DNA from 3 places in the Enterobacter sp. Taxon_2 genome. Region 2 is predicted to be linked to each of the others. Evidence: predicted binding sites of a transcription regulator. Region 2 holds the regulator's gene; each other region holds the start of a gene.
What was found. Region 2 encodes sigma-54, which starts transcription at its own class of promoters, with help from an activator protein. Its sites were predicted from a motif close to GTTGGCACANNTTTCGCTNT; they were not measured.
Positions count from the first base shown of each region.

Region 1: a site for sigma-54 is predicted at 1,412-1,431, ahead of AC4IC4_RS05910 (amino acid ABC transporter substrate-binding protein). Genes of this name have one in related genera too.
Region 3: a site for sigma-54 is predicted at 1,946-1,965, ahead of glnA (glutamate--ammonia ligase). Genes of this name have one in related genera too.

Region 1 covers NZ_CM178024.1:1,269,226-1,272,476, forward strand. Annotated here, with positions in the region: gene AC4IC4_RS05905 (amino acid ABC transporter permease) at 1-78, opposite strand, end outside; gene AC4IC4_RS05910 (amino acid ABC transporter substrate-binding protein) at 234-1,139, opposite strand; gene lnt (apolipoprotein N-acyltransferase) at 1,493-3,031, opposite strand; gene corC (CNNM family magnesium/cobalt transport protein CorC) at 3,037-3,251, opposite strand, start outside.
Region 2 covers NZ_CM178024.1:4,285,437-4,288,687, reverse strand. Annotated here, with positions in the region: gene ptsN (PTS IIA-like nitrogen regulatory protein PtsN) at 1-274, opposite strand, end outside; gene hpf (ribosome hibernation promoting factor) at 357-644, opposite strand; gene rpoN (RNA polymerase factor sigma-54) at 667-2,100, opposite strand; gene lptB (LPS export ABC transporter ATP-binding protein) at 2,148-2,873, opposite strand; gene lptA (lipopolysaccharide ABC transporter substrate-binding protein LptA) at 2,880-3,251, opposite strand, start outside.
Region 3 covers NZ_CM178024.1:4,775,609-4,778,859, reverse strand. Annotated here, with positions in the region: gene glnL (nitrogen regulation protein NR(II)) at 1-281, opposite strand, end outside; gene glnA (glutamate--ammonia ligase) at 450-1,859, opposite strand; gene typA (ribosome-dependent GTPase TypA) at 2,238-3,251, shown strand, end outside.

The sequences.
Region 1 (3,251 bases), 1.8 Mb from region 2:
CCACAGCCAGCCAAGATAGGTGATGTTGCCGAACGGGGCTTGTTGCAGGAATATGCCCCAGTTCCAGTCGATTGACATAATAAACTCCAGAAAAAAAAGGGTAGCAGCGCTACCCTCGAAGATTGGTGAGAAGCTCATTTTTCGCGCTGAGTGGGGAACGACCACTCAACGTATAGTCTGTCCATGCTTCCCGACAATCGAGAGGGCAGGAGATCCCGCCCCTGTTGTTCTAATTAGTTAAGAGCCTTGTCATTTGGAGATTTGAACAGCGCTTTCATGTCGTCAGACAGTTCAAAATTCATGTTGAGATTTTTTGGTGGAATCGGGTTCTTGAACCACTTGTCGAACCATTTTTCCGCTTCGCCGGAGGTCTGCACCTGAGCGATGGTGTCATCGATCAGCTTTTTGAACTGCGGGTCGTCTTTACGCAGCATACAGCCGTAGGCTTCTTTCGACTGCGCGGTGCCGACGATATCCCAGTTGTCAGGTTTCTTCGCTTTCGCACGCTCGCCCGCCAGCAGGGCATCATCCATCATAAACGCGACGGCACGACCGCTTTCCAGGGTACGGAAGGAGTCGCCATGGTCTTTCGCGCTGATGATGCGCATATCCATTTTTTTCTCGTCGTTCAGCTTGTGCAGCAGCACTTCTGAGGTGGTACCGGAGGTGACAACAACCGCTTTGCCTTTCAGATCAGCGAAGTCTTTAATGTCGCCGCCTTTCTTCGTCAGCAGACGGGTGCCCACGACAAAGATGGTGTCCGAGAAGGCAGCCTGTTTCTGACGCTCAAGGTTGTTGGTGGTGGAGCCACACTCGAAGTCAAAGGTGCCGTTTTGCAACAGTGGAATACGGTTTTGTGAAGTGATAGGGATCAGCTTCACCTGCAGGTCAGGTTTGTTCAGCTTTTTCTTCACGGCTTCAACGATAGCGTTGGAGTAATCCTGTGAATAGCCCACGACTTTTTGCGTGTTGTCGTAGTAAGAGAACGGGACAGAAGATTCACGGTGGCCGACCACGATGACGCCGTTTTTGGCAATCTTGTCGAGAGTGCTGCCTGCTGCAGGCGCATCTTCAGCGTGAACCACGCCAGCAGACATTCCCATAACCAGCATTGCTGTGGCCAGTTTACGTAATTGCATACCCAACTCCTTTTTTATCAGCGCCAGCGACGCATTGATACCCATTGTGATGTTGTTATATCTCGCGCAATGCGAGTGCAGTGTTATGCAAGCTTGTTAACATTTAGTCTGGCTTAATGTAAAGATTTTGCTGCGTTATTGTTTATTTTTGCGAAGCGCGCCGCACCATTCAGAGGCAAATATCTCCCGTTGCACCGTTTCGGTGCTACCGATGATCTACGCTGGTGCGACAAAGTTGCACATCAAGCCAAACTGCGTTTACCTGAATAAACAAAGCAATAGGCGTGCCAGAATGGGAGTTTGGGAGGATTTGCCGGGTAAGCGTCAGCGCCACCCGGCAACAGAAGGGAAGGTTATTTACGACGCTGACGCAGGCTCATCAGCACCGCGCCAAAGCCGAACAGCACGGTCAGTATCCACAGCGACCAGTTGCCTGTACGGGCGTATGGCGTCAGTCCCGTGGTCGGCGTGACGTTAGCGGTCAGTACCTCACGGGTAAACTGCGGGATCATCGCCTGAATTTCACCCTGAGGACCAATCACGGCGGTGATGCCGTTGTTGGTGCTGCGCAGCAGCGGACGCGCCAGCTCCAGGGAGCGCATACGTGCCATCTGGAAGTGCTGCCACGGGCCAATTGACTTACCAAACCAGGCATCGTTGGAGATGGTCAGCAGATAGTCAGTATCCGGGCGGAAGTTATCGCGCACCTGCTCGCCGAGAATGATTTCGTAGCAGATAGCCGGCGTCAGGGCAGCGCCGTGCGCGTGCAGCTGAGGCTGAACGTACGGTCCGCGGCTGAAGGAGGACATCGGCAAATCAAAGAACGGGGCCAGCGGGCGCAGAATCGATTCCAGCGGCACAAATTCACCAAATGGCACCAGGTGGTTCTTGTTGTATCGGTCAGTGGAGTGGTAGCTGTATTCGCTGTCTTTGCCGAGCGTAATGATGGTGTTGTAGGTGTCGTAGCGGTTCTGCTGATTCAGACGCGCATCGACAATCCCGGTGATCAGCGTGCTGCCGCGGGCCAGCAGCAGGTCGTTCATCATGTTGAGGAACGGCTGCTGGTTAATTTCCAGATCGGGGATCGCAGACTCCGGCCAGATAATCAGCTGCGATTTACCCATCACCTCTTCGGTGGCGTTGGCGTAGATCTTCAGCGTATTCAGCAGCTCTTTTTCGTCCCACTTCATGGACTGCGGGATATTCCCCTGCACCATGGAAACCCGCATGGCGCGATCGGGCTCAGGCGTGAACCACTGGATATAGCGCAGCGGGAAGGGCAGGGCGAACAGCACCAGCGCCACAGCCAGCGGTTTCCAGCCGCGCGTGACCAGCGCTAATACCAGCAGGCCGCTCACGACCATCAGCAGGAAGTTGATAGCTTCAACACCCATTACCGGTGCCAGGCCTTTCAGCGGGCCGTCAATCTGGCTGTAGCCGAACTGCAGCCACGGGAAGCCGGTCAGCACCCAACCGCGCAGGAACTCGGTTACCTGCCAGACCACCGGCGCGGCAATGGCGACGCGCAGCCAGTTGGTTTTGGGCCACAGGCGAGAAAGGATGCCGGCGAACAGACCGGTATAGAGCGAGAGATAGGCGGCGAGCAGTACCACCAGGAAGACGTTTACCGGGCCAGGCATACCGCCAAACTGGGCGATGCTGACATAAACCCAGTTGATGCCTGAGCCAAACAGCCCCAGCCCCCAGAAGTAGCCGATAGCGGCAGCCTGTACCGGACGACGGTTCAGGGTCAGACCCTGAAGCCCCATCAGGGAGAGAATGGCCGCGGGCCAGATATCGTAAGGAGAAAAAGCCAGCGTACCGCTGGCTCCGAGTAACAGCGCCAGCAGCAAACGGACGCGCTGGCGTTCAAGCAATGGGGCAAATGCCATTTACATTAATCTTCCAGTTTTGGCACCGGTGAGTCGTCCGGCGTTCTGACGTGAACCTGTATAATACGTCGGCTGTCGGCCATGGCTACTTTGAACTGGTAACCGTCGATGTCAACGGTCTCTCCACGCGCCGGGAGGTGGCCAAAGGCCTGCATCACCAGCCCGCCAATGGTATCGACCTCTTCATCGCTGAAGTGGGTTCCGAAGGCGTCGTTGAAGT
Region 2 (3,251 bases):
TTTCAAGTTGCACAAACACACCAACGGCACGCAGGGTATCCTCTTCCAGTTTGCCGTGCGGGATCGCGATGCCGTTGCCGATACCGGTACTGCCCATCTTTTCACGGGTCAGAATCGCTTCGAACACCACCTGCGGCGGCAGGCCCAGCTGTTTTGCGGCCAGTTCACTGATGATCTCCAGCGCACGTTTTTTGCTCTGGCAGTGAACCGCACTGCGGGTACATTCCTGGTTAAGGACATTGCTCAGTTGAAGAGCGGAATCGTTGTTCATCATAATTTCACCTAAGCGCTAACTGTACAAATGGCCTGTTGTGTTTCACAACAGGCCGTCCTGCACCCGTTAACTGCCCGGACAATTAGTGTTGTTTCAGTTTATCTTTATGTTTATTGAGCTGTCGTGCAAGCTTATCAATCAAGCCGTCGATAGCAGCGTACATGTCTTGCCCTTCCGCACTGGCATGCAGTTCACCCCCGTTAACATGCAGGGTGGCATCCGAGATATGAGTCACTTTCTCCACTTTCAACACAATATAGACCTGATTGATCCTTTCGAAATACTGCTCGAGTTTTGCAAACTTCGCGTTCACAAAGTCGCGTAAAGCCTCAGTAATTTCGACGTTTTGTCCAGTGATGTTGAGCTGCATAGTGTCTTCCTTATCGGTTGTGTCAGACCAGCTGTTTACGCTGGTTGGACGGCGGAATGGATAAAGACTCTCGATACTTCGCAACAGTACGACGTGCCACCATAATACCCTGATCGGACAGCATGGTGGTTAACTTACTGTCGCTTAGTGGCTTCGCGGGATTCTCCGCGGCGATCAACTTCTTCACCAGGGCACGAATGGCCGTTGACGACGCTTCGCCGCCGCCCTCGGTATTCACATGGCTGGAGAAGAAATACTTAAGCTCAAAAATACCGCGTGGACTGTGCAGATACTTCTGCGTGGTGACACGGGAAATGGTTGATTCATGCATTTCGACGGCCTGGGCGATATCCGCCAGTACCATCGGTTTCATATACTCTTCGCCCTGCTCAAAGAACGCCTGCTGCTGTTCGACAATACAGCGGCTGACGCGTAGCAGCGTATCATTTCGGCTCTCCAGACTTTTGATCAGCCATCGCGCTTCCTGCAAATTGCTACGAATATATTGATTGTCGGAGTCGTTACGCACGCTGGTGCACATGGAGGCATACTGCTGGTTGATTTGCAGACGAGGGATGCTGTCTGAATTCAGTTCAACGACCCAGCGGCCATTGTGTTTTCTGACCAGCACATCCGGGATGACGTACTCGGGCTCGCTGGTCTGGATCGACTGTCCCGGGCGCGGATCGAGCGACTGGATCAGATTCACCGCTTCTTTCAGCACCTCTTCCTTCAGGCGCGTGACGCGCATCAGGGAGCGGAAATCGTGGTTCGCCAGCAGATCCAGATGATCGCTGATGATTAAGCGCGCCTCGTCGAGCCACGGCGTCTCTTTGCTGAACTGAGAAAGCTGGATCAGTAGGCAGTCGCGCAGATCTTTTGCGGCCACGCCTACTGGATCGAAACGCTGGATGCGCTTCAGAACGGCTTCAACTTCCTCAAGCTCTATCTCGTCGTCGCCCATGCTTTCCAGAATATCGTCCAGCGTGACGGTCAAATAGCCAGTGTCGTCAACGGCATCGACAATTGAGGTGGCAATCGCGCGGTCGGTATCGGAGAAGGGAGTAAGTTCCACCTGCCACATCAGGTAATCCTGCAGTGACTGGGTGGTTTCGCCCTGGTAGACCGGTAGCTCATCATCCTGGTAGTCTGCACGCGTACCGGAAGGGGTTCCGGCGGTGTAGATTTCATCCCAGCTGGCATCCAGCGGAAGCTCGTCCGGCATCTCTTTTTGTTCGAGTGCATCCGCGGTGTCGAGCGCTTCTGTCTCCTGCGATTGCTGGGTATCTACCTCGTCATGAAGATCGGTTTGTTCCAGCAGGGGGTTGCTGTCCAGCGCCTGCTGGAGCTCCTGCTGAAGTTCTAACGTGGACAGTTGCAACAGGCGAATTGCCTGCTGTAGCTGCGGCGTCATCGCCAGTTGTTGGCTGAGCCTTAATTGCAAACCTTGCTTCATGTTCAGAGCATTTTTCTCCGGTTCGGCGTTACGTTACCTCTACCCTATCAGAGTCTGAAGTCTTCCCCAAGATAGACGCGCTTAACATGATCGTCTTCGAGGATCTGCTGCGGCGTACCGTGGGCGATCAGATTGCCCTGGCTCACAATATACGCGCGTTCACACACGGCCAGCGTTTCACGGACGTTGTGGTCGGTGATCAGTACGCCAAGCCCGCTGTCACGCAGGTGTTCAATGATACGTTTAATGTCGATAACCGAGATCGGGTCAACGCCCGCAAACGGTTCATCCAGAAGGATAAACTTCGGGTTTGCGGCCAGCGCACGGGCAATCTCAACACGACGGCGTTCGCCCCCGGAGAGAGCCTGACCGAGGCTGTCGCGCAGATGCTCAATGTGGAACTCTTCCATCAGCTCGTTGGCACGATCCTGACGCTGTTCGCTGGTCAGATCGTTACGAATTTGCAGGACCGCCATCAGGTTATCGTAAACGCTAAGACGACGGAAAATGGAGGCTTCCTGCGGCAGGTAGCCGATCCCGCGACGTGCGCGCGCGTGCAGCGGCAGAAGACTGATGTCTTCATCGTCAATGACAATGTTGCCAGCATCGCGCGGCACAATGCCAACGACCATGTAGAAAGTGGTGGTTTTACCCGCACCGTTAGGGCCAAGTAGCCCTACAATTTCGCCGGAGTTGACGGTCAGACTGACATCTTCTACGACACGGCGGCCCTTATAGGCCTTCGCGAGATTTTTTGCAGTTAATGTTGCCATAACGAATTAGTTACTCTTCTTCTGTGCCGGGGCCTGGCCTTTGCCTTTATCCTGCAGCTGCGACGGAACCAGTACGGTGGTGACGCGTTTGCCTTTCTCGCTGGAGGCCTGCATTTTTTGCTCTTTTACCAGATAGGTAATCTGGTCGCCGGTAATGTTGCTGTCCAGCTGTTCCAGGTACGCATTACCGGTCAGGATGACCAGGTCCTTCGCCAGCTCATAGTGCATGTGCGTAGCGTGACCTTTCACCGGCTTGCCGTTGTCCTGCATCTGGTAGAAGGTGGCCGGGTTACCATAACCATCAATGATCTCTTTGCCCTGCTCGCCACCCGGACGGGTCACGACCACTTTGTCGGCGTTGATTTTGATGGTGCCCTG
Region 3 (3,251 bases), 490 kb from region 2:
AGCGACAGAATGTGCGAGCGCCCGTCGATCACCAGCGTCACTTCGTTATCGGTAAACCCCTGGCCAGCCTGCAAACTTTCCTGCATCAGGCCAATATTCAGCGAAAAATAGCTCAGGAGTTCAGGAAGCGGGGTGCCGAACAGTTTACGTGCGCTTTGGGCGAGCAGCTGCTGCGCCGCCGGGTTGGCGTAATGAACGGCCAGCTCGTCATCGACCAGCAAAATGCTGTTAATCAAAGAATTGAGGATCTGCCCAGCATCGGGCAGCGTGCCAGTTGCCATTCAGCAGTCTCCTGGAGTTGTTGCACTGTTTTAGTGCAGTATAGCGTTTTCGGCGTAAATAGCGCGTGAGATCAGGTTGTTGGTGGAGAAAAAAGCCCATCCGGAGATGGGCTAAAAGTTTCCACGGCAACTACCCCGGCGCTTGTCACGCCGGGTAAAACAACTTTATTAAACGCTGTAGTACAGTTCGAACTCAACCGGGTGTGGCGTCATACGCACACGGTCGTTCTCTTCAATACGCAGGGCGATGTAAGCGTCAATCGCTTCATCAGTGAACACACCACCTGCAGTCAGGAACTCGCGGTCTGCGTCCAGCGCCTGCAGGGCTTCTTCCAGAGAGCCAGCAACCTGTGGGATCTCTTTCGCTTCTTCTGGCGGCAGGTCGTACAGGTTTTTGTCCATCGCTTCGCCCGGGTGGATCTTGTTCTTAATACCGTCCAGACCGGCCATCAGCAGTGCTGCGAAGCACAGGTATGGGTTAGCCGCTGGATCCGGGAAGCGCACTTCGATACGACGTGCTTTAGGAGACGCCACCACAGGAATACGGATAGAAGCAGAACGGTTACGTGCAGAGTAGGCCAGCATCACTGGCGCTTCGTAGCCCGGGACCAGACGCTTGTAGGAGTTAGTGGTTGGGTTCGCCAGGGCGTTGATCGCTTTAGCGTGTTTGATAACACCACCGATGTAATGCAGCGCCTGCTCGGACAGACCGGCATATTTGTCGCCAGAGAACAGGTTGGTACCGTTCTTGGACAGAGACATGTGGCAGTGCATACCGGAACCGTTATCGCCAAACATTGGTTTTGGCATGAAGGTCGCGGTTTTACCGAAACGGTGCGCAACGTTGTGCACAACGTATTTGTAAATCTGAATCTCATCCGCTTTCTTGGTCATGGTGTTAAAGCGGGTAGCGATTTCGTTCTGACCAGCCGTCGCCACTTCGTGGTGGTGCGCTTCAACAACCAGGCCCATCTCTTCCATGATCATACACATGGTAGAACGGATGTCCTGTGAAGAATCGACCGGAGGAACCGGGAAGTAGCCGCCTTTCACGCCAGGACGGTGACCTTTGTTACCACCTTCGTATTTGGTGGAAGAGTTCCATGCGCCTTCGATGTCATCGATAGCCACGTGGGAACCAGAAATTGAAGCGCCGAAACGGATGTCGTCAAACAGGAAGAACTCTGGCTCTGGTCCGAACAGAACGGTGTCTGCGATGCCGGTAGAACGCAGGTACTCTTCAGCGCGTTTTGCGATAGAACGTGGGTCACGGTCGTAGCCCTGCAGCGTGCCTGGCTCGAGGATGTCGCAACGGATGATCAGGGTTGGTTCTTCGAAGAACGGGTCAATGAGCGCAGTGGTTGCGTCCGGCATCAGAACCATGTCGGATTCGTTAATGCCTTTCCAGCCACCAATGGAGGAGCCGTCAAACATTTTGCCTTCTTCGAAGAATTCGGCGTTCACCTGATGAGCAGGGATTGTGACGTGCTGTTCTTTACCTTTGGTATCGGTGAAGCGCAGATCAACAAACTTCACTTCATGTTCGTTCAGCATCGTCAAAACGTGTTCAGCGGACATACTTAACTCTCCAGATTGGTCATTGTCGTCGTGGTAACGAGGTCTTCAATTTCTGTTTGTACTGGCTGGTGCCATGTATTTTTTATAAAGCGAAATCTGTGCCAACTTTTAAAACACCCCAAAAAGGCGTTATCATGCGCACCATAGTGCAAAAGGGCTGCACCACGATGGATTTGTTGCACCAGTATAGTGCTTCAATGTGAACATTGAGCACCATATTGGTGCAATTTACGTTAAAGAGCCCTTTTACCGCTCCGTGAAAGCGATCACAAAGCATCCCTGCATGACTTGTTTGCGGGGGATGTTTGTGATCCTGTTTTGTAGTGCGATTAATCCGTGTACAATAACGCGCTATTTCTAAATGCCTGAGGCAAAGTTGTGATCGAAAATTTGCGTAACATCGCCATCATCGCGCACGTAGACCATGGTAAAACTACCCTGGTTGACAAGCTGCTGCAGCAATCCGGTACGTTTGATGCGCGTGCCGAAACCCAAGAACGCGTGATGGACTCCAACGATTTGGAGAAAGAGCGTGGGATTACCATCCTCGCGAAAAACACCGCGATTAAATGGAATGACTACCGTATCAACATCGTTGATACCCCAGGGCACGCCGACTTCGGTGGTGAAGTTGAACGTGTAATGTCCATGGTAGACTCCGTTCTGCTGGTCGTTGACGCAATGGATGGCCCAATGCCACAGACGCGCTTCGTGACCAAAAAAGCTTTTGCCCATGGTCTGAAGCCAATCGTTGTTATCAACAAAGTTGACCGCCCTGGCGCGCGTCCTGACTGGGTTGTTGACCAGGTCTTCGACCTGTTCGTTAACCTCGACGCGACCGACGAGCAGCTGGACTTCCCTATCGTTTACGCCTCTGCGCTGAACGGTATCGCAGGTCTGGACCACGAAGACATGGCTGAAGACATGACCCCGCTGTATCAGGCGATTGTTGACCGTGTTCCTGCGCCAAACGTCGATCTCGACGGTACCCTGCAGATGCAGATCTCTCAGCTCGACTACAACAACTACGTTGGCGTAATCGGCATTGGTCGTATCAAGCGCGGTAAAGTGAAGCCTAACCAGCAGGTTACTATCATCGATAGCGAAGGCAAAACCCGTAACGGTAAAGTTGGTAAAGTGCTGACTCACCTGGGTCTTGAGCGTATCGAGAGCGACATCGCTGAAGCGGGCGACATTATCGCTATCACCGGTCTGGGTGAACTGAACATCTCCGACACCATCTGCGATCCGCAGAACGTCGAAGCGCTGCCAGCCCTGTCCGTTGATGAACCAACCGTATCCATGTTCTTCAACGTCAACACCTCTCCGTTCTGTGGTAAAGAAGGTAAGTTCGTTACCTCTCGTCAGATCCTTGACCGTCTGAACAAAGAG